2 linked regions of the Phyllobacterium zundukense genome follow. The protein of the gene in region 1 interacts with the protein of each later gene in a pairwise test. Links are inferred from orthologs where the notes say so. Each region holds a gene or a part of one and is shown in the gene's direction. Other genes may lie near its edges. The genes, in order: BLM14_RS17030 and BLM14_RS04855.

Region 1 (17,210 bases):
CGCCGTCATCCTGCTGTTTCTCTGGATGATCGTGCCGCTTGTCATGACGCTGTACTTTTCGTTCCTGCGCTACAATCTGCTGATGCCGGGAACCGAGGAATTTGTCGGCTTTCTCAACTATCAGTACTTTCTGACCGACCCTGCATTCTTCACCGCACTCGGCAACACCCTGATGCTCGTCGGCGGCACGCTGCTGATCACCGTCATTGGTGGCATCCTGCTGGCGCTGGTGCTTGACCAGCCCTTCTTCGGGCAAGGCATCGTCCGGCTTCTGGTGATAGCACCGTTCTTCGTCATGCCGACGGTGTCTGCTCTCGTGTGGAAGAACATGCTGATGCATCCGGTCAACGGCCTGTTCGCATGGATCGCCCGCTCATTCGGGCTCCAGCCAATCGACTGGTTCGCCGAGCTGCCATTGTTCTCGATCGTCCTGATCGTTGCGTGGCAATGGCTGCCTTTCGCCACGCTGATTCTGCTCACCGCACTGCAATCGCTCGACGGCGAACAGATCGAGGCGGCAGAGATGGACGGCGCCGGGGCGATCTCGCGCTTCATCTATCTGGTGCTGCCACATATGTCGCGGGCGATCACCGTTGTCATTCTTATCCAGACGATTTTCCTGCTCAGTGTCTTCGCCGAAATCCTGGTCACGACCAATGGCGGTCCGGGCATCCAGACGACGAATATCACCTACCTGATCTATATGCAGGCGCTCCTGCAGTTCGATGTGGGCGGTGCCTCGGCCGGCGGCATTGTTGCAGTGATCCTCGCCAATATTGTCGCCTTCTTCCTCATTCGCCTCATCGGCAAGAACCTCGAGAGGTAGAGCCATGGCCCGCGCCGTCACCACACGACATAAGCTGACATTCACGATCCTCGGTTGGGCAATCGGTCTCCTGATCTTCTTCCCAATCCTGTGGACTTTCCTGACCAGCTTCAAGACGGAGGGAACAGCAGTCGCAACACCGCCGCAGTTCCTGTTCTTCGACTGGACCCTGGAAAATTATCACGAGGTTCAAATCCGTTCCGACTATATGAAGCACGTCACCAATTCCGTGGTGATCTCGGTGGGGTCAACGCTGATTGGCTTGGCTCTCGCCATCCCGGCGGCCTGGGCCATGGCATTTTCGCCAACCAAGCGCACCAAGGACGTCCTGATGTGGATGTTGTCCACCAAGATGATGCCGCCCGTCGGCGTTCTGGTGCCGCTCTATCTGATCTTCCGCGACTGGGGTTTGCTGGATACACGCCTTGGTCTTGTCGCGGTCCTGACCATGATCAACCTGCCGATCATCGTCTGGATGCTCTACACCTATTTCAAGGAAATACCGGGGGAGATCCTCGAAGCGGCGCGCATGGACGGCGCATCGCTGATGAAGGAAATTGTCTATGTGCTGACGCCCATGGCTGTGCCCGGCATCGCCTCGACCATGCTGCTCAACATCATTCTGGCATGGAATGAGGCGTTCTGGACACTGAACTTATCCGCTGCCAATGCTGCGCCGCTCACCGCCTTTATCGCGTCCTACTCAAGTCCAGAGGGCCTGTTCTGGGCCAAGTTGTCAGCCGCATCCACCATGGCGATTGCGCCTATCCTGATCATGGGATGGTTCTCGCAAAAGCAGCTGGTTCGTGGCCTGACCTTCGGCGCAGTGAAATAGGTTTTCAGGGAGGATTATTATGGGAAGTATTACGCTCCAAAAAGTATCGAAGTCATTTGGAACCACTGCGGTCATTCCAGAAATCGACCTTGAAATCGATGACGGTGAATTCGTTGTCTTCGTTGGTCCTTCCGGTTGCGGAAAATCGACCCTGCTGCGGATGATCGCGGGTCTCGAAGATCTGAGTGGCGGCAGGATCGTCATCGATGGCAAGGACATGTCCAATGAGGCGCCGGCGAAACGCGGTCTGTCGATGGTGTTCCAGTCCTATGCCCTCTATCCGCATATGAGCGTCTACGGCAACATCGCCTTTCCGCTGAAGATGGACGGGCAGGAGAAATCCGCCATCGACAAGAAGGTCAAGGATGCGGCGCATATCCTGAACCTGACCAATTATCTCGATCGCCGGCCGGGACAATTGTCCGGCGGCCAGCGCCAGCGTGTCGCCATCGGCCGCGCTATCGTGCGCCAGCCCAAGGCGTTTCTCTTCGACGAGCCGCTGTCCAATCTCGACGCAGCCCTGCGCGGAAATATGCGGCTCGAGATCAGCGATCTGCATCACCAACTGAAGACGACGATGATCTACGTGACCCATGATCAGGTGGAAGCCATGACCATGGCCGACAAGATTGTGGTGCTGAATGCCGGGCGTATCGAGCAGGTCGGCTCACCGCTTGAACTTTACCGCAGCCCGAGAAATGTCTTCGTGGCCGGGTTTATCGGTTCTCCACGCATGAATCTCATCGAGGGACAGGAAGCTGCCAAGCAAAATGCGACGACGCTGGGCGTACGGCCGGAACACGTGCGCATCACGAAGACCGAGGGTGCGTGGAAGGGCACAGTGGGAGTGACCGAACATCTCGGCTCCGACACCTTTATACACGTTCAGGTGGACGGGGTTGGCAAGATAACCGTGCGAACCGACGGCGATTTCAGCACCGAATTTGGCCAGCAGGTCTATCTCACGCCGGAGCCGGCACGGCTGCATCGCTTCGATGCTAATGGGCAGGCTATTTGATGACAACGAGTAATTGAAATGAACAGACTTGCAGGCAAGACGGCTTTCATAACGGGTTCGGCGCGCGGCATTGGCCGTACGTTCGCGGAAGCTTACATGCGCGAAGGCGCCGCCCATGTGGTGATTGCTGACATCAATCTGGAACGTGCACAGGAGACGGCAAAGGAACTTGGCAGCCAAGCACACGCGGTACGCCTTGATGTTACAAATCAGGCATCGATCGATGCAGCGGTCAAGGAAACCGTTGACAAGTTTGGCGGCATCGACGTGCTCGTCAACAATGCAGCGCTGTTCGATCTGGCGCCGATCGTCGAGATCACGCGTGAAAGCTACGACAAGCTCTTTGCCGTCAATTTCTCCGGCACATTGTTCACATTGCAGGCCGTTGCCAAGGCAATGATCGCCCGTGGCAAGGGTGGCAAGATCATCAACATGGCCAGCCAGGCTGGCCGGCGCGGCGAGCCGCTCGTGGCGATCTATTGCGCCACCAAAGCGGCGGTGATCAGCCTCACCCAGTCAGCTGGGCTCAACCTGATCGAGCACGGCATCAATGTAAACGCGATCGCGCCGGGCGTTGTTGACGGAGAGCATTGGGAGGGCGTGGATGCGCTTTTCGCCAAATATGAGAATAGGCCACGGGGCGAGAAAAAGCGTCTCGTGGGCGAAGCCGTTCCCTACGGGCGCATGGGCACCGCAGAAGATCTGACAGGCATGGCGATTTTCCTCGCGAGTAGCGAGAGCGATTATATCGTCTCCCAGACCTACAATGTCGATGGCGGCAATTGGATGAGCTGACGTTTCCCGCGCCGCGGCAAGAGCGGCGCAGGCGCATCTTACATGAAAAGAGGGGTTAGGCCCGATGACTGTTAAACTCTCCAAAGCCACGCTGCAGAACCTGCCGAAGAATGTCGGCGTCCCCAGCTATAGCCAGTCCGATCTGAAAGCCGGAATCATCCATTTCGGCATCGGCAATTTTCATCGCGCGCATCAGGCAGTTTACCTCGATGAATTGTTCAATGCCGGGTCAGATCATGAGTGGGGCCTTGTCGGTGCTGGCGTTCTCGCCTCCGACGAAACAATGCGACAGAAGCTGCAGGCGCAGGATTGGCTGACGACTGTGGTCGAGCAGGATAGCGGCCACAGGACTGCGCATGTCACCGCGTCGATGATCGACTATCTGCAGCCTGGAGACACCGCAAATACCATCGCGCGCCTCGCCGATCCAGAAATTCGCATCGTATCACTGACGATCACGGAGGGCGGTTACTTCATCGATCCGGCATCGGGTGTGTTTAATCCAAAGCATCCGGCAATCATTTTCGACGCCGCCAATATCAAAGACCCGAAGACCGTCTTCGGCCTGATCCTCGCCGGTTTGATGCGTCGTCGCGGCGAGGGCACCGCGCCATTCACCGTGATGTCCTGCGATAATATTCCGGGCAACGGCCATGTGACCAGCGATGCCGTCAGCGGGCTTGCCGCGTTGATCGACCCGAATTTGGCCCAATGGGTTAAGGACCATGTCGCGTTCCCCAACAGCATGGTCGATCGCATTACGCCTGCAACGACAGACCGGGAGAGGGGACTGCTTGCGACGGATTTCGGTGTCGAGGATAACTGGCCAGTCTTTTGCGAACCATTCAAGCAATGGGTATTGGAGGATCATTTTCCGGCGGGACGCCCGGCCCTGGAGAAGGTCGGTGTGACCTTCGTCAAGGATGTCGCGCCCTTTGAACTGATGAAAATCCGCATTCTCAACGGCGGCCACGCGGCCATCGCCTACCCAGCATCGCTGATGGATATCCATTTCGTGCACGAGGCCATGGAAGAACCGTTGATCCGCAACTTCCTGACGAAGCTCGAACGTGAGGAGATCATCCCCGTTCTGCCGCCGGTGCCGGGCACTTCCTTCGACGACTATCTCGACCTTATTGTGAAGCGGTTTTCCAATCCGAAGATCGGCGACACCATTCAGCGCCTGTGCCAGGATGGATCCAACCGCCAGCCGAAATTCATCCTGCCGACGACAGCGGACAGGCTGAAGGCGGGAAAAGGCATAACTGGACTTTCGCTGGTTTCTGCGCTCTGGTGCCGATTCTGTGCCGGGACGACCGATAGCGGCAAGCCGACGAACTATCTCGATGCAAGCGCCGAGCGATTGAAAGTGGAAGCTTTGAAGGCAAAGGGCGATCCGAAGGCATTTCTGGCAATGACCGATATATTCGGCGAAGTCGGTGTATCGCCGATTTTCGTGGAATCATTCTCGCGAATCCTGCGGACCCTGTGGGACAAGGGCGCGCGCGAGACTTTGAAGCTTTACCTTGCCGACAAGCTCTGAAATGGCAAAGCCCGCTCTTGTCATTTTCGATTGTGATGGTGTCCTTGTCGACAGCGAACCCATTTCCATTGCTGTCCTGCTTGAGATGATCGCCAAGAGCGGGACCACATTGTCCGAGGATGACGCCTATGACCGGTTCCTCGGACGCAGCATGACAACAATCAGCAAGATCTTGCATGAGGAATATGGCTTTGCTGCAAGCGAGGCAGACCTCGACGAGATGCGCGCCAACCTCTTTGCCCGTTTCGAGCTGGATTTGAAACCCATTCCGGGCATTGCTGAAACGCTACGCGCACTTGATGTGCCGCGATGCGTCGCCTCGTCGAGTCAACCGGACCGCATTCGCTTGTCCCTCAAACTCACGGGGCTGCTCGATCTTCTCGATCCGCACATCTTCAGCGCCACCATGGTCAAACGCGGCAAGCCGGCGCCGGACCTCTTTCTGCTCGCGGCAAAGACCATGAAAACTTCACCGAAGGATTGCGTCGTGATCGAAGACAGTCCCGCCGGGATTGAAGCGGCGAAAAGTGCGGGGATGCGGGTCTGTGCCTTTACCGGCGGTACGCATTCGCGCGGCGGACGGTTGGAGGCGGCCCTTGCGTCTCTTAAGCCAGACCGTATATTCAACGACATGTTGCAATTGCCCCGCTTGCTCAGAGATCTTTCGATAACTTCACCCTGATGGCCAGCTGATGCGATTTTCTGCGCTTCCGGTGCTCATGGACGCTGACTTATCAGGTTGAATTGTCAAAAGGCCTCACATGACAGCAAGTAATATCGAAAGTTCGTTGATGCCGAAATTCGTCTGTGCGGTGGATGTTGGAACAGGAAGCGCCCGTGCGGGCATTCTCGATGCGACGGGAAATCTTCTTGGCCGCGTTGAGCATCCGATTTTGATGAACCGTCCGCTTGCAGATCATGCAGAGCATGATTCAGAAGATATCTGGAAGTCGGTATGCATAGCGGTACAGGGCGCCATCGCAGCATCCAAAGTCGATCCATCCGATGTTGTCGGCATCAGCTTTGATGCCACATGTTCACTCGTTGTACGCGACGAGGATGGCATGCCGCTGACGGTCTCGACGTCGGGCGAGCAACGCTGGGATACGATCGTCTGGCTTGATCATCGGGCTCTGAACGAGGCAGATGAATGCACGGCAACGGGCCACAGGGTACTGAGCTATCTCGGCGGCGTGATGTCGCCGGAAATGCAAACCCCCAAGCTCATGTGGCTGAAACGGCATCTGCCGGATACGTGGAACAAAGCCGGCTACTTCTTCGACCTCGCCGATTACCTGAGCTGGAAAGCTTCAGGCTCACTTGCTCGCTCGCAATGCACTCTGACCTGTAAATGGACATATCTCGCGCATGAAAGCGAAGGCTGGCAGCCGGACTATCTTGAGACGATCGGCCTGGAGGACATGATAGCACGTGGGAACCTCCCTGATCATGCCAGCCCGATGGGTGCATTCGTCGGTACGTTGACGGTCGATGCAGCCAAGGCTTTGGGACTAACCACCGCATGTCACGTCGGGGCTGGGCTGATTGATGCCTATGCCGGTGCGCTCGGCGTTCTGGGCGGCTTTGCCGGGGACCTTTCGGAAATCGACCGGCACCTTGCCCTGATCGCGGGCACTTCAAGCTGCCTGATGGCGCTGTCGCAGGAGCCAATTTCCTTCAGTGGCGGCTGGGGCCCGTATTATGGCGTGGCCCTGCCGGATTGCTGGCTGAGCGAGGGCGGCCAGTCGGTGACTGGCGCCTTGCTGGATCATGTCATTCGCTGGCACGGCGCAGTCGGTGAACCAAACACGGCGATGCACAAGAAGATCACCGACCGGGTAATGGAATTGCGTGAAAAGGAAGGGCTCGATCTGGCCGGCAGGCTGCACGTTCTTCCTGATTTCCATGGCAACCGCTCGCCACTTGCCGATCCGCATGCGGTGGGCGTCATCAGCGGTCTCACGCTGGACGCGTCATTCGACAGTCTCTGCCGACTCTATTGGCGTACTTGTGTGGGTATTGCGCTCGGCGTGCGCCATATCCTCGATGCATTGAATGACAAGGGTTATGCCATTGACACCATGCATGTTACAGGCGGGCACGCGAAGAACCCGCTACTGATGGAGCTCTATGCCGACGCAACGGGTTGCACGGTGATCACCTCCGCCGCAGAGGATGCAGTGTTGCTCGGTACCGCCATGGTGGCAGCAACGGCGGCGGGGGTTTACGCTGATTTGCCTTCAGCCTGTATTGCTATGAAACAGGGTGGCCGTCCACGCCAGCCGGACCAAACAGCACGCAAGCGCTTTGATCGCGACTATCGCATTTTCCTCGAAATGCATGCCCAGCGGAAAGTACTGGACACGCTTCAATAAAGTTTAGTGAGCCTCATCCCAATTGTGCGCGGCGCGCGCATCGACGTGCAGCGGTACGGACAGTGAAATCGCAGGCATGGCGGCGTTCTCCATGACCGCGCGAATGACCGGAATTGTCGCCTCCACCTCCGCTTCCGCCGTCTCGAAGATCAGTTCGTCGTGCACCTGCAGGAGCATGCGCGCCGAGAGTTTCGCTTCGTCCAGGGCTGGCTCCATGCGTACCATGGCGCGGCGAATGATATCGGCGGCCGAACCCTGGATGGGCGCGTTGATCGCGGCGCGTTCGTTAAATGCCCGGTGTTGCGGATTAGATGAACGAATCTCCGGATAGTGCGCGCGCCGCCCGAAGATTGTCTCGACATAGCCGTGCTGGCGAGCAAACGCTTTTGTCGATTCCATATAGTCCTTGATGCCGGGGAAGCGTTCGAAGTAAGTGCGGATGTATTGGCCGGCTTCCTCGCGCGGAATGGACAGCTGATTGGCGAGACCGAAGGCTGAGATGCCGTAGATGATACCGAAATTGATCGCCTTGGCGCGGCGACGTACTTCGGAAGGCATATCCTTGACCGGCACGCCGAACATTTCCGATGCGGTCATCGCATGAATGTCGATGCCGTCGGCAAAGGCCTGAGTCAGCTGCGGAATTTCGGCGACATGCGCCAGGACGCGCAATTCGATCTGGCTGTAATCGGCGGAAATCAGCTTGTTTCCGGGCTCGGCAATGAAGGCGGTGCGAATCTTGCGGCCTTCGCTGGTGCGCACCGGGATGTTTTGCAGGTTTGGCTCGGATGAGGAGAGGCGTCCCGTAGAGGTTGCCGCCATGGCGTACGAGGTATGCACGCGCTTGGTACGTGGGTTGATATAGCCCGGCAATGCGTCGGTATACGTGGATTTGAGCTTGGTCAGCTGACGCCAGTCGACGATCTTGCGCGGTAGCTCATGGCCTTCGGCGGCAAGGTCTTCCAGCAATTGGGCCGAGGTGGACCATTGACCGGTCTTGGTTTTGGAACCGCCGGGAAGACCCATCTTCCCAAAAAGGATATCGCCCATCTGCTTCGGCGAACCGATATTGATCTTTTCGCCGGCCAGCCGGTAAATCTCTTCCTCGATGGCGGCCGCCGACTGGGCGAGGTCGCCGGACAGGCGCGAAAGGATCTGGCGGTCGACGGAAATACCGCGCTCTTCCATGCGTGCAAGCACGGGTATGAGCGGCCGTTCCAGCCGCTCATAGACCGACACCAGCCCATCGGCGACGAGACGTGGCTTCAATAGCCGCCAGAGGCGCAAAGTAACGTCGGCATCTTCGGCCGCATATTCAGTAGCGCGCTCGATCGCGACCTTGTCAAACGTAACTGACGACTTACCTGAACCAATCAGGTCCTTGTAGGCGAGGGGCTTGTGTCCCAGCCAACGGTCACAAAGATTGTCCATGCCGTGGCTGCCTTCGCCGGCATCAAGCACGTAGGAGATCAGCATCGTGTCATCGAGCGGGTGAAGATCGATGCCGTGACGATGCATGACGAGCCACTCATACTTCATACTATGTGCGATCTTGAGGACCGAGCGGTCTTCAAGAAGTGGCTTCAGCATGCGAAAGACGTCACGCTCGGGTATTTGATGCTCCACCAGTCCACCCCCAAGGAGGTCGCCCTCACCAGACTTGTGGTTGATGGGAATGTAGGCAGCGCGTCCTGGTCGCGTGGCGAGCGATAGACCGACCACTTCGGCTTGCATGGGATCGGCCGAATTGGTCTCAGTATCAAAAGTCACGATGCCGGCAGCCAATGCTTCGTCGATCCAGACCTGCAGCGTCGCAATATCGCGAATAGTTATATAAGCGCTTCGATCGAACTTCGCGGCAAGCGTCTCGTCGGTACGCGATTTGGCAAGGTCAGCAGGGGTTGCGGCTACATTCGATGCAGATTGCTTGGGCGAACCGACCGCCAGATTTGTTTCTGCCGATGCTTGACGGCCAGGAACTTGCTCATCGGCCGGCGCCACTTCAACGTCAGGTCCATGGGCCTCGGCCACCGCTTCGATCTTCAAGCGTGCCGGTTCAATCTCACTCGCATCGACGCCCGTTGCTTCGGCAGCGCGACGGGTCAATGAATTGAATTCCATGGTCTTCAAAAAGCCGATGAGCTTTTGACCGTCTTGGGGCTCCAGGCCGAAGTCCTCGATACCGACGTCAATTGGCGTGTCTTTCTTCAGTGTCACCAGCTGGCGCGAGATACGTGCCTGATCCGCATATTGAAGGATGTTCTCGCGCCGCTTTTGCTGCTTTATCTCGCCAGCGCGGGCAAGAAGCGTATCCAGATCGCCGAACTCCTCCAGCAATTGCGCCGCGGTTTTCGGTCCGATACCCGGAATGCCGGGTACATTGTCAGTCGAATCGCCAGTCAGCGCCTGTAGGTCGATCATCTTTTCGGGCGGAACGCCCCATTTCTCGATGACGTCCGGAATACCGATCTGCTTGTCCTTCATGCTGTCATACATCGACACGTTCGGTGTGATGAGCTGCATGAGATCCTTGTCGGACGAGATAATCGTCACCTCAGCGCCGGCTTCCTCAGCCATACGGGCGTAAGTAGCAATCAGATCGTCGGCTTCATAACCTTCCTTTTCGATGCAGGGCAGGTTGAATGCCTTCGTTGCCTGGCGGATCAATCCGAACTGCGGGATCAGGTCTTCCGGCGGTGCCGAGCGGTTCGCCTTGTATTCAGGATAGATTTCCTTGCGGAATGTATGCGACGAATAATCGAAGATAACCGCGAAATGCGTCGGCGTATCGCGGACCGATGTGTCCCTCGCCTCCCTCAGCAGCTTCCACAGCATATTGCAGAAACCAGAGACCGCACCGACCGGCAAACCGTCCGATTTGCGTGTCAGTGGGGGGAGAGCATGGTAAGCCCGAAAGATATATCCGGAGCCGTCGACGAGGAAGAGATGATCACCTTTTTTCATGGGCGATAGGATTAAATGATGATCTGCAAAAAGGGAATGACATGTCTTTCCGTTTCACCAGAAGATGCATTGGATTTAAGTTTATCCTGACACAGACGCATCACACGTTTGTTACAAAGATGTAATGTCGAGTGCCCTTGAATTGCCACGGTTTGCCCCCCAAATCCAAGGTGTCGACGTTAGATCGACGTCCGGGTCAAAAGGCTCGTCCCCCGCCTCACCCCGGACAGCGGCCAGCCTCATCCCCCTCTCCAGGGCTGACCGCAAATGAGTGTAGTGATCTGGTCGCCTGTGGTCCCCCCGCCACGGCGACCATTTCTTTTGTGAGCCAGCCGCTGGCACTTTTTTGTGCCGCCGCCGCCAAAATGCGCTAATAAGAATTCCCTTCATGAGTCCCGGTCCAAAGAAATCAGGAAATACCATGCCAGCTCTCGAACCTGTTTTGAACGCGATTGATACCAACCTTGACAACAGCCTGGAGCGGCTTTTCGACCTGCTGAAAATCAAGTCCATCTCGACCGATCCAGCTTTCAAGGCCGAATGCCGCAAGGCTGCCGAGTGGCTGGTCGCCGATCTGAAATCGATCGGTTTCGAGGCTAGCGTGCGCGACACGCCGGGGCACCCGATGGTTGTTGCCCATCACGACGGCCCGAGTGCTGGTGCCCCGCATGTCCTGTTCTATGGGCATTATGACGTTCAGCCGGTCGATCCATTGGAATTGTGGGAGAACGACCCGTTTGCCCCGGCAATCAAGGATGTTGGCAACGGCCGCAAGATTCTTACCGGTCGCGGTACTTCCGATGATAAGGGCCAGTTGATGACCTTTGTCGAAGCCTGCCGCACCTACAAGGCAGTGCACGGCCAACTGCCTGTGAGGGTCTCCATCCTGTTCGAAGGCGAAGAGGAGTCAGGCTCGCCATCGCTCAAGCCGTTTCTTGAAACCCATAGAGATGAACTGAAGGCGGATTTTGCTCTCGTTTGCGACACCGGCATGTGGGACACTCAAACGCCGGCCATCTCTGTCGGTCTGCGCGGTCTCGTTGGCGAGGAAATCGTGATCAAGGCCGCCGATCGCGACCTTCATTCGGGTCATTTCGGCGGGGCTGCCGCCAATCCGATCCACATTCTCACGAAGGTCCTTGCCGGTCTGCATGATGAAAATGGTGCAATAACAATCCCGGGCTTCTATGAGGGTGTCGATGAGACGCCTACCCAGATTTTGCAGATGTGGAACGGGCTGGGTTCGACGCCAGAAAATTTTCTCGGCCCCATCGGGCTTTCCATTCCTTCGGGCGAAAAAGGCCGCTCCATCCTCGAATTGACCTGGGCACGCCCGACTGCCGAGGTCAATGGCATTACTGGCGGCTATACCGGGCAGGGGTTCAAGACGGTCATTGCGGCTCAGGCTTCAGCGAAAGTGTCGTTCCGCCTCGTGCACAAGCAGGATCCCGCGAAGATTCGCGAAGCTTTCAGGGCGTTTGTTCGCGAACGCGTTCCAGCCGATTGCTCTGTGGAGTTCCACGAACACGGAGGTTCGCCAGCCATCCAGCTCTCCTACGAATCGCCATTGCTCACCAAGGCAAAAAACGCCTTGAGCGACGAATGGCCGAAACCGGCTGTACTGATCGCCATGGGGGGGTCGATCCCGATTGTTGGCGACTTCCAGCATATGCTCGGCATGGAATCGCTGCTCGTCGGTTTTGGTTTGGAGGATGACCGGATCCATTCGCCCAACGAAAAATATGAGCTGAACTCCTTCCACAAGGGTCAGCGGTCGTGGGCGCGCATTCTTGCTGCGCTTGCCAAGTAATCAGAAGAGATAATCCGATGGCCATCCGCTTTCACCGCAATGATCTTCCAGACCTGAACCACTATCAGGTTGATGCTGTCGCAATCGACACGGAGACGCTGGGACTTAATCCGCATCGTGACCGACTCTGCGTCGTGCAAATCTCACCCGGGGATGGTTCGGCGGATGTCATTCAGATCGAAAAGGGCCAGAAGGCAGCGCCCAACCTGGTAACGCTTCTTGGTGACGATGCCATCACCAAGATTTTCCATTTCGGCCGCTTCGACCTTGCCGTACTGTTCCATACCTTTGGCGTCATGCCGAAGCCGGTTTTCTGCACCAAGATCGCCTCGCGTTTGGTGCGTACCTATACTGACCGGCACGGATTGAAGGAAATTTGCAGCGAATTGCTGGATATAAACCTCTCCAAGCAGCAGCAATCGTCAGATTGGGCAGCGCCGGAGCTGTCGCAAGCGCAGCTTGAATATGCCGCGTCCGATGTTCTCTATCTGCATCGTCTGCGAACAATCCTGCAGCAGCGGCTGGATCGCGATGGGCGTGCCGAGGAGGCTGCGGCGTGTTTCGAATTCCTGCCCACCCGCTCCAAGCTCGATCTGATGGGCTGGGCGGAGCAGGATATATTTGCGCATAGTTAAGGTAGACGACTGGCCACTATTCTGCCGACGCCAATGCCTCCCTGCGAACAGGAGGGCTATCGATATGGGCCCATTGTGGCCGTTTGAACAGAAATTGCCCGTAGCCACTCCATTGGATAAGTCCGTACAGGATGACTGGGCCGAGCACCCCGCTGATGACGGTCAAGAGCGAAATCGTACCGATATCTGTGACGACACCGCTCTTGAGCAGAATAGTGCGGGCAAGCGCCATTGGCAGGAAAAAGGCGAGGTACACGACGATCGAATGCGCACCGAGCCAGCGCAGTGGCGTCACGATCTTTTTCCATGAGGAAAGGGAGCCGGCGATCAGCGCGGAGACCGATACGATGGCAAGGGCCCCAGCGGCGCCGGTAGCCAGCGAGATCAAGGGTACACTGCTCCAGCCGCCAAGCCCGCCCGATGTATAGCTCTCTCGCGGTATCCAGGCGGCAAAAGGCTCAGATGCAGGATGAAACACCAGCCAACCATTGACGAGAGCCCAGACGCCAAGAATGCCCAACGCTGTTTGCGGGCGTTGCCGCAGCCAATCGGCAAGCCGGAAAATCATCGGGGCAAAGGCGTAGCCGGCAAAGAAGTAGACAAAACGGCTGCAGAATTCGTCAATGACCAACCAGCCGGTGTGGATAGGCAATGTTTCGAGAATTGCAGCAATGATCAGAATTAGCCAGACATTGACACCCTTGAGAAGGCGCGTGACGACGAAGAACACTGGCAAGAGATAGATGAACCATAGGGTGCCGAAGGGCTGGATAAAGGCCAGAAGATAGGCGGAGAAGGCACTGCTTATACCGCTTTCCGCAACGATGCCCGGTGCCTTGAACAGGAACTGGATGGTCAGCCAGAGCATATAGAAATAGCCGAAGTGCACGATCTTGCGATCGGCGTAGCGCAGCCAGGGACGATCAATCACGAGACCCAGAAACAGGCCCGATATAAGAAAAAAGTCTGGCATGCGAAAGGGCTGCGCGAAAGCGACGACAGCATGCATCCAGCCACGTGCTCCGGCTTCGTTCTCTACGCCGAGAACCGAATGCATCATTACGACAAAGATTATGCAGATGCCTTTGGCAATATCGACCCAGTCGACGCGCGTCTTTTCGCCGGTGCTCATCGCTCATTGTCCCCAAACCAATTTCCCTTTGATACGGGAAAATGGAAAAGAGGAAGTAAAATTCGGGTGATGATTGACCTGGAAATGGCACCAGGGCCCGGAAAACAAAAAAGCCGGGCAAAGAGCCCGGCGAATTGTGAACGCTAATGCGTCCAGAGGGGAACACGCAACGAGCGAAAAATGGGAGGAGAACCGCTCGTTACGCAAGACTGAAAATAGAGCTCCCCCCGGCTCTTTTCAAGAGCTGCAAGATAATATTTTACGCGCGCGAGCATTTTTTGTCTGCGACGACCAATTTGGCCTGGTTTTAGCTGGCTGGCTGCGCAGTCTGACCGGAAAACTCCTGCATATCCTTGCAGACGCCATGGCCGCGAAGCTGACAGCCGCCGAGGCGATACTGGGCCTCCGCGGCAGGTGCAGGATTGAGGCGTGCAATGGCGCCGCCGCCGCAACCGCTCAAGATCGCCATCAGACCCGCAAGAACAACAAGACGCATTGGTTCACTCCGTGATTGTTGCGGTCAGACTAGCGTTGCCGGACGCTTTTCTCAATCAGGCGACGAGGTCCGCTCGCAATCCAATAAACCGGGCTTTAACCGCACCTTAAATCGCCGCATTTACCCTGCAACGGGTCGCGGATCATTCTTGCGGCTCATTTGGGGCGGGATTTCTTATCAATGGCACCACGCGACAGGGGCAGACAACGCATCGAGCCGGGGTTCAGTTCAGACCGCCGTTCGGGCGATGATTTGCGCGCGGATCCGGAGGACAGGCCAGTGGCGAAACGCAAGACCGCACGCAAAACCAGCAAATCAAAACGCGGCAGGTCCCGCCGTGGCAATGGCGGCGGCGGGTTTTTCAGCCTGTTGCGACGCATGGTCTACTGGTCATTCGTATTGTGCATCTGGGGCGGTATTGCCGTGGCGGGCACCGTCATCTATTTCGCGGCAAAGATGCCGCAGACGACCACCTGGTCGATCCCCGATCGCCCACCCAACGTCAAGATCGTTTCGGTGGAAGGCAATCTGATCGCCAATCGCGGTGCCTCCGGCGGTGAATCGATCAGCTTGCACGACATGTCACCTTACTTGCCTGAGGCGGTGGTCGCGATCGAGGATCGCAGGTTCTACTCGCATTTCGGCGTCGATCCGATCGGTTTTGCCCGTGCCATGGTTGCCAACGTCATGTCAGGACGATTGGTGCAGGGTGGCTCGACCATAACACAGCAGCTGGCCAAGAACCTGTTCCTGACGCCGGATCGTACGATCGAGCGCAAAGTGCAGGAAGTCATGCTTGCCCTGTGGCTGGAGCAGAAATACACCAAAGACCAGATTCTGGAGATGTATCTGAACCGGGTCTATCTTGGCTCGGGCTCCTACGGTGTTTCCGCTGCGTCCCGGCGCTATTTCGACAAATCGGCCAAGGAAGTCACGTTGCCGGAAGCGGCTCTGATCGCCGGGCTCCTTAAAGCGCCATCACGGCTGTCGCCCGCGCGCGATCCGAAAGCTGCCAGTGAACGCGCGCAGCTTGTTCTCGCTGCCATGCGCGAACAGGGCATGATCGGCGACAAGGAGCTGAACTTCGCGATGAAGCAGCCGGCAACGCGTGCGGCTTCCTATTGGAGCGGTTCGGAGCAATATGTGGCCGACCGGGTGATGGAAGAACTGCCGGCTCTGATCGGCGATGTACGCAATGACGTCATTGTCGACACGACGGTCGATCTTGGGTTGCAGAAACTCGGCGAGGCATCAATCCGTGACCTGATCAGCAAAAACGGTGAGAAGCTCAACGTTTCGCAGGGAGCGATGGTTTCGGTTGACGGCACTGGAGCTGTGCGAGCGCTCATCGGCGGTTACGACTATGCCAACAGTCAATTCGACCGCGCAAGCGAAGCCAAGCGTCAGCCGGGCTCGGCCTTCAAGCCGTTCGTCTACCTCTCGGCGCTGGAGCAGGGCTTTACACCCGAATCCGTGCGCAATGACGCGCCAATTCGCATAGGCAACTGGACGCCCGGGAACTACAATGGCAAATATTTCGGCAAGGTCACACTCGCCGAGGCGCTGGCACGCTCGCTGAATTCGGTTTCTGCGCAGCTCGTCATGGAAGTCGGGCCAAAAACGGTGGTTTCGACTGCGCATCGTCTCGGTATCGAATCCAACCTTACGTCCAATGCCTCGCTGGCGCTCGGAACATCAGAAGTCACTTTGCTCGAACTGACCGACGCCTTCGTGCCGTTCGCCAATGGCGGTTACAAGGCGCCGGTCCACATTATCCGCCGTGTGACGACCAATGAGGGCAAGGTGCTCTACGAATTCAAGAGCCCGGCGCTGAATCGGGTCATCGACCCGCGCAATGTCGGCATGATGAACGCAATGCTGCGACAGACCGTGGAAAGCGGCACGGCGACCAAGGCAAAATTTGGCTGGCCTGCAGCCGGAAAGACCGGCACCAGCCAGAATTTTCGCGACGCCTGGTTCATCGGCTATACGTCAAACCTGACAACCGGCGTGTGGTTCGGCAATGATGACGGCAAACCGACAAAGAAAATTACCGGCGGTTCGTTGCCTGCCATCGCCTGGAAGGATTTCATGGTCGCCGCGCACAAGGGCGTGCCCGTGACGCAACTACCGGGCGATTACCAGCTGCGCCAGCAGGTCAATGATGGCAATGATATCCTGCCCGGATCCGGCATCGATCCATCGGTACCGGCAGCCGAGGGTGTTCCTTCCGCGCAGCTTAATCCAACTGGCCCCATGCCGCAGGTCGATCTTGGCGATCAGACAGGCTCGACCCGTCCGGTGCCGCCGGCGAATGTTGGCGGCAATGGTGGTCAAAAAGGCCGCAAGACGACGCTGTTTGATCTGATCATGGGAAACTGATCGCTCCGGTCAGCTGGTCAGCGTGCGTTTCACCGCCGATTTCCAGCCTGCAATTTTGGTCTTGCGGGTTTTCTCGTCCATTTTTGGGGTAAACCGTGTATCGCGTTCCCAGGTTTTGGCGAACTCACGGCGGTTCGGCCAGATGCCGGCTTTTGACCCGGCTAGCCAGGCGGCGCCAAGCGCTGTTGTTTCGAGAATGACCGGACGATCCACGGGCGCATCCAGAATATCGGCGAGACGCTGCATGGTCCAGTCAGACGCAACCATACCGCCATCAACCCGCAGCACGGTTTTCGTATCGGAGGATTTCCAATCCTTGCGCATGGCATCGAGCAGGTCGCGCGTCTGGTAAGCAACCGATTCAAGCGCTGCACGCGCAAATTCCGCTGGGCCGGAATT
Region 2 (5,068 bases), 2.4 Mb from region 1 along the record:
GAAGCAGAAGCCGCGCGAAATCCCCGCGCACGCTCGGCGAAGTTGCGTGCCGGTGTCCGCACGGACCATCCGCCGCTCGCCGAAGATCACTCGATCTACGGCTTGCCCAATCTTCCGGTTTTCCATGAAACGGCGAGGAGCTGATCCGTGCTGCGTACCTTCGACATCATTTTGATCGGACTGATGATTACGGCCGCCGCGGTGACCTACAAGATCAAGCACGACGCTGAAAAGCAGATGGCGCAGGTCAGCAAACTCGAGCGCATGATCACGGATGAAAAGGATACGATCGATCTGCTCAAAGCGGACTGGAGCCTGCTGACCCAGCCAAATCGCCTGCAGAAACTGGTTGAATCTTTCCAGGGGCAGTTGGACCTGCAGGGGGTCGAAGCCCAACAGATCGTCGATATCAATGATTTGCCCCAGCCGAAGCCTGTGTCGGAGGGCTTCGATGATGTTGCCAATATCATCACAGAAGCAAATGCGGGCAAGACAGTCAAACCGGACACGACTATGACCGGCAGCATCGACAAACCGAAGGCGGCGGCAAAGCCGGCCAAGCGAATTGTCCCGAATGCAGTGCCAAAGGGAGCGGGGCTCTATTGATGGCTGGGATCTGGATCAAACGGAAGAAAGCTGGACTGGAAGCGGGCACTGCCCCTGCCTTTGCGCTCGACGCCAGGAAGAAGAAATCGGGCAATCGCGCACGCAACCGCGTGCTGATGGCGATGGCCTGCTTCATGGGCATTTATGGAGTCATCAGCGGCCGCCTCGTCTATTATGGCATGCAGGAAGATACGACAGGCTATAATGGCCCGACCGGCGCTGTGCTCGCTTCGCGTCCCGACATTCTCGATCGCAATGGCGAGGTCCTCGCGACCGATATCAAAACCGCCTCGCTTTATGCAGAACCACGCAAGATCATCGATCCGGATGAAGCTGTGGAACTGCTCTCGACGGTTCTGCCGGATCTCAATTTCGAACAAACTTACAGCCGTCTCAAGAGCGGTTCGGGTTTTGCCTGGCTCAAGCGCGGGCTAACACCGCAGCAGAAAAGCCAGATCATGGCGCTCGGCATTCCAGGTATCGGTTTCAGGACCGAAAAGTCACGTTTCTATCCTGGGGGCCCCACTGCCTCCCACATCCTTGGTCTCGTCAATATCGACAACCAGGGTATTGCCGGCATGGAGAAATACATTGACGAGCAGGGTCTGTCGGACCTGCGCGATGTCGGTCTTGCCGACAGTCGCTCGCTTGAGCCGGTGCGCTTGTCGATCGATCTGCGCGTCCAGCATGTCGTGCGCGATGTCGTCGTAAGTGCGATGCAGCGCTACCGAGCTATCGCGGCGGGCGCTGTGGTGATCAATGTTCGCACCGGCGAAGTGCTGGCCATGGCATCAGCGCCGGATTTCGATCCAAACAACCCGTTCAATGCGCTCGATAAAGACCGCCTCAACCGTATGTCGGCGGGCACTTATGAAATGGGGTCGACCATCAAGAGTTTTACGACGGCGATGGCACTTGATTCTGGCAAGGTCAATCTGAACAGCACCTTCGACGCCAGCCGCCCGATCACCATCGGGCACCAGACGATCCGTGATTTTCATGGCAAGCACCGTACGCTGAGCTTGCCGGAGGTGTTTATTTACTCCTCCAATATTGGTTCGGCGAAGGAAGCGGACGTTGTTGGCATTGAGGGCCATCGCGAATTCCTGCATCGCATGGGTCTTCTGGATCGCATGACCACGGAACTGCCTGAAGTCGCGCGCCCGATGGAGCCAAAAGTGTGGAAGAAGGTGCACTCCATCACCATCGCCTTCGGTCACGGAATGGCGACGACGCCGCTGCAGACAGCTGTTGGCGCTGCCGCGCTCATGAATGGCGGCAAGCTCATAGAGCCCACCTTCCTGCCACGCACGATCGAAGATGCCAACAAGGTGGCAAAGCAGGTGGTGAGTGAAAAAACCAGTGAGGACATGCGCTATCTTTATCGTCTGAACGCTGAGAAAGGCTCTGGTGGTTCCGGTAACCGGGCGACAGTTCCCGGGTATCGTGTCGGTGGCAAGACGGGTACCGCGGAAAAGGTCATCAATGGCCGTTATTCAAGCGATGTGCGGTTCAACGCTTTCGTTGCAGCATTTCCGATCGACAAGCCTGAATATGTTGTCTTGACGATCATCGACGAACCGAAGGCCGAGGAAGGTAAAGTTGGTGCTACGGCTGGCTTTAACGCTGCCCCGATGGTTGCCGATATCATCCGGCGGTCCGCATCATTTCTCGGCGTGAAGCCTGATTTCGGTGAAGAACAAGAATCTGCTCCAATGATGGTGACGTTTGATGACTAGAGCGAATTCCGACCAAATGGACGCAGTTCTGTTTCCCGGATGGCGAGACAATCCACGCGGAAGGTGGCGAGGCCGATGCGTTCCCATCGGACGACGCCGCCTGATAAAGTGGGTGTCCGCCAGCCGGAAACCCGAAGGGCCGGGTGAATTCGGGCCAAATCCTGCGGTCTTCGGCGTCGCCCGATGGATAAACATCGGTCTCGCCAAACCCCTTGACCTTGTCCACGAATTCCCTGCGGCAGAACGGGTCGATTTGGTCGTAATTCGATCTAATGCCGCAGATTCGACTCAAAACGATGCGCATTGCGAGCAGACTCGATGAATTTACGACCTATATGAAGAAGAACGTTTGAAAATGGGTTCCAGTCCGGCCATGAAACTGAAAGATCTGAATGGCATTCCTGCCTTGGCTATCTCCGAACTCGGAGAGAAGACGATCAATGGCTTGACGTCGGACTCCCGGCTGGTTCAGCGCGGATTTCTGTTTGCGGCTCTCAAGGGCTCCAAGGCCGATGGTGGCACCTATGCCGCAGATGCGGCGGCCCGCGGCGCCGCTGTTATCGTTACGTCCAAGGGGGCGAAGCTCGGCAAGATTGCGCTTCCAATTATCTATGTCGACGATCCTCGCCGCACTCTGGCATTGGCCGCGGCCAGCTTCTACAAACTCCAGCCGGATGTAATGGTCGCCATTACCGGGACCAGTGGCAAAACCTCGGTTGCCTCTTTTACGCGCCAGATCTGGGCGCAGGCGGGCTTCGCTTCGGCAAGCATCGGCACCACCGGCGTTGTATCCCCCAAGCGTGACGACTACGGCTCCTTGACAACGCCAGATCCGGTCGAACTGCATAAATTGCTGCGCGAACTGGTCGAAGAAGGCGTGACTCACGCTGCGATGGAAGCGTCATCCCATGGTCTTGATCAGCGCCGTCTCGACGGGGTCAGGCTTTCTGCCGGTGCCTTCACCAATCTCGGCCGCGATCACATGGACTACCATGCAACCGTCGAGGAGTATCACGCCGCCAAGTTGCGCCTCTTCACAGAATTGCTGCCGAAGGGAGCGCCGGCGGTCATTTTCGCCGATGATCCATTCTCCAAGCCGACCATTGCCGCTGCCACCGAAGCCGGTTGCACGGTTTTGACGGTTGGCCGCAAGGGTGACTTCATCACGCTGAAGCGCGTCGAGCACGAGCGGTTCCGCCAGCATGTGGAAGTGCACATTGCAGGCGAAATTTATGAGATCACGCTGCCGCTTGCGGGCGACTTCCAGGTGGCCAATGGACTGGTCGCGGCAGGTCTTGCCATTGCGACCGGTGTGCCCGCTGCGGCCGCGATGCGCGGTCTGGAGCGGCTCAAGGGTGCGCCTGGGCGGCTCGATCTCGTCGGTGCCACCGAGGACGGCGCGCCCGCCTATGTCGACTACGCCCACAAACCCGATGCGCTGGAAAATGTCCTGGCCTCCGTCCGGCCGTTCACCACGGGCCGGGTCATCGTGGTGTTCGGCTGTGGTGGCGACCGCGACAAGGGCAAGCGTCCGATGATGGGCGAAATCGCCACTCGCCTTGCCGATGTCGTCATCGTGACTGATGACAATCCGCGTTCGGAAGTGCCTGCCACAATCCGCTCCGAGATTCTGGCCGCGGCACCCGGTGCCCGCGAAATCCCGGACCGCCGCGAAGCAATCCGCGAAGCCGTCGCCATGATGAAATCGGGTGATACGCTGATCGTTGCCGGAAAGGGCCACGAGGAGGGGCAGACCGTCGGAGATGTCGTCCTGCCATTCTCCGACCATGCCGAGGTTGGACAGGCGCTGAAGGACCGGCTCGCACGGGAGAGCGGCGCATGAGTCTGCTCTGGACTTCCGAAGCGATGATCGAAGCCATGAATGGTAGACCCGTCGGCAAGCTGCCTGAAGGAATTACCGGCATTTCAATCGACACCCGCACGTTGCGCCAGGGCGAGGCATTCTTTGCCATCAAGGGGGATGCGCTCGACGGCCATGACTATGCAACCGCGGCTGTTGCTGCAGGTGCGGCCCTTCTTGTGGTCGCCGAGGCCAAATTGCCCGCTCTTGGCAAGCTGAAGGCGCCGATGATTGTCGTCGACGACGTCCTGGCCGCGATGACACGGCTTGGCATTGCCTCCAGAGAGCGTTCTCATGCGCAGATCATTGCCGTGACTGGTTCTGTCGGCAAGACAACGACCAAGGAAGCGCTTCGGCATGTGCTTTCCGAAGTCGGCAAGGTGCATGCATCGGTTGCATCTTTCAACAATCATTGGGGTGTCCCGCTGACGCTGGCCCGTATGCCGGCAGATGCGGATTACGGAGTGTTCGAGATCGGCATGAACCACGCCGATGAAATCCGCCCGCTGGTCAAGATGGTTCGCCCTCACGTTGCACTGATTACCCTGATCGCACCGGCGCATCTCGGCCATTTCAAGAACCTTCAGGAAATCGCCACCGCCAAGGGGGAGATTTTCGAAGGGCTTGTGCCGGGCGGTTACGCGCTGCTCAATCGCGACGACAAGCACTTCAAGCTGCTGGAGACGTTGGCACGCGAAGCAGGCGTCGAGCACATCAAGAGTTTCGGCGAAAATGCGCGTGCCGATTATCGCCTGACCAAACTGAAACTGCACGGCGAGTGCTCGTGCATGACAGCACGTCTTGCCGGCGAAGAAGTGGTCGCCAAAATCGGTGCGCCCGGTCGGCACATCGTGCAGAACGT

The links.
Region 2: the proteins of BLM14_RS17030 (region 1) and BLM14_RS04855 interact in binary tests that used the Escherichia coli proteins (3 or more experiments, as listed by UniProt). The link is inferred for Phyllobacterium zundukense from one-to-one orthologs.

Annotation. Positions count from the first base shown.
Region 1 is NZ_CP017940.1:3,401,355-3,418,564, reverse strand. What follows is about bases 14,247-17,210. They hold BLM14_RS17030 (transglycosylase domain-containing protein), read left to right. Parts: upstream 14,247-14,609; coding sequence 14,610-16,811; downstream 16,812-17,210. Other genes in these bases: glpK (glycerol kinase GlpK), read right to left, coding at 16,821-17,210; BLM14_RS17035 (hypothetical protein), read right to left, coding at 14,247-14,429. In the rest of the region: BLM14_RS17095 (carbohydrate ABC transporter permease), read left to right, coding at 1-826; BLM14_RS17090 (carbohydrate ABC transporter permease), read left to right, coding at 831-1,661; BLM14_RS17085 (ABC transporter ATP-binding protein), read left to right, coding at 1,681-2,679; BLM14_RS17080 (L-iditol 2-dehydrogenase), read left to right, coding at 2,698-3,474; BLM14_RS17075 (mannitol dehydrogenase family protein), read left to right, coding at 3,539-5,017; BLM14_RS17070 (HAD family hydrolase), read left to right, coding at 5,019-5,699; BLM14_RS17065 (FGGY-family carbohydrate kinase), read left to right, coding at 5,809-7,392; polA (DNA polymerase I), read right to left, coding at 7,396-10,356; BLM14_RS17050 (M20/M25/M40 family metallo-hydrolase), read left to right, coding at 10,778-12,166; BLM14_RS17045 (ribonuclease D), read left to right, coding at 12,184-12,801; BLM14_RS17040 (acyltransferase family protein), read right to left, coding at 12,818-13,933; more of BLM14_RS17035, read right to left, coding at 14,241-14,246. UniProt on the Escherichia coli protein: Cell wall formation. Synthesis of cross-linked peptidoglycan from the lipid intermediates.
Region 2 is NZ_CP017940.1:1,002,806-1,007,873, forward strand. The notes cover bases 1-2,975. They hold BLM14_RS04855 (peptidoglycan D,D-transpeptidase FtsI family protein), read left to right. Parts: upstream 1-605; coding sequence 606-2,345; downstream 2,346-2,975. Other genes in these bases: rsmH (16S rRNA (cytosine(1402)-N(4))-methyltransferase RsmH), read left to right, coding at 1-144; ftsL (cell division protein FtsL), read left to right, coding at 148-606; BLM14_RS04860 (UDP-N-acetylmuramoyl-L-alanyl-D-glutamate--2,6-diaminopimelate ligase), read left to right, coding at 2,719-2,975. In the rest of the region: more of BLM14_RS04860, read left to right, coding at 2,976-4,188; BLM14_RS04865 (UDP-N-acetylmuramoylalanyl-D-glutamyl-2,6-diaminopimelate--D-alanyl-D-alanine ligase), read left to right, coding at 4,185-5,068. UniProt on the Escherichia coli protein: Essential cell division protein that catalyzes cross-linking of the peptidoglycan cell wall at the division septum. Required for localization of FtsN.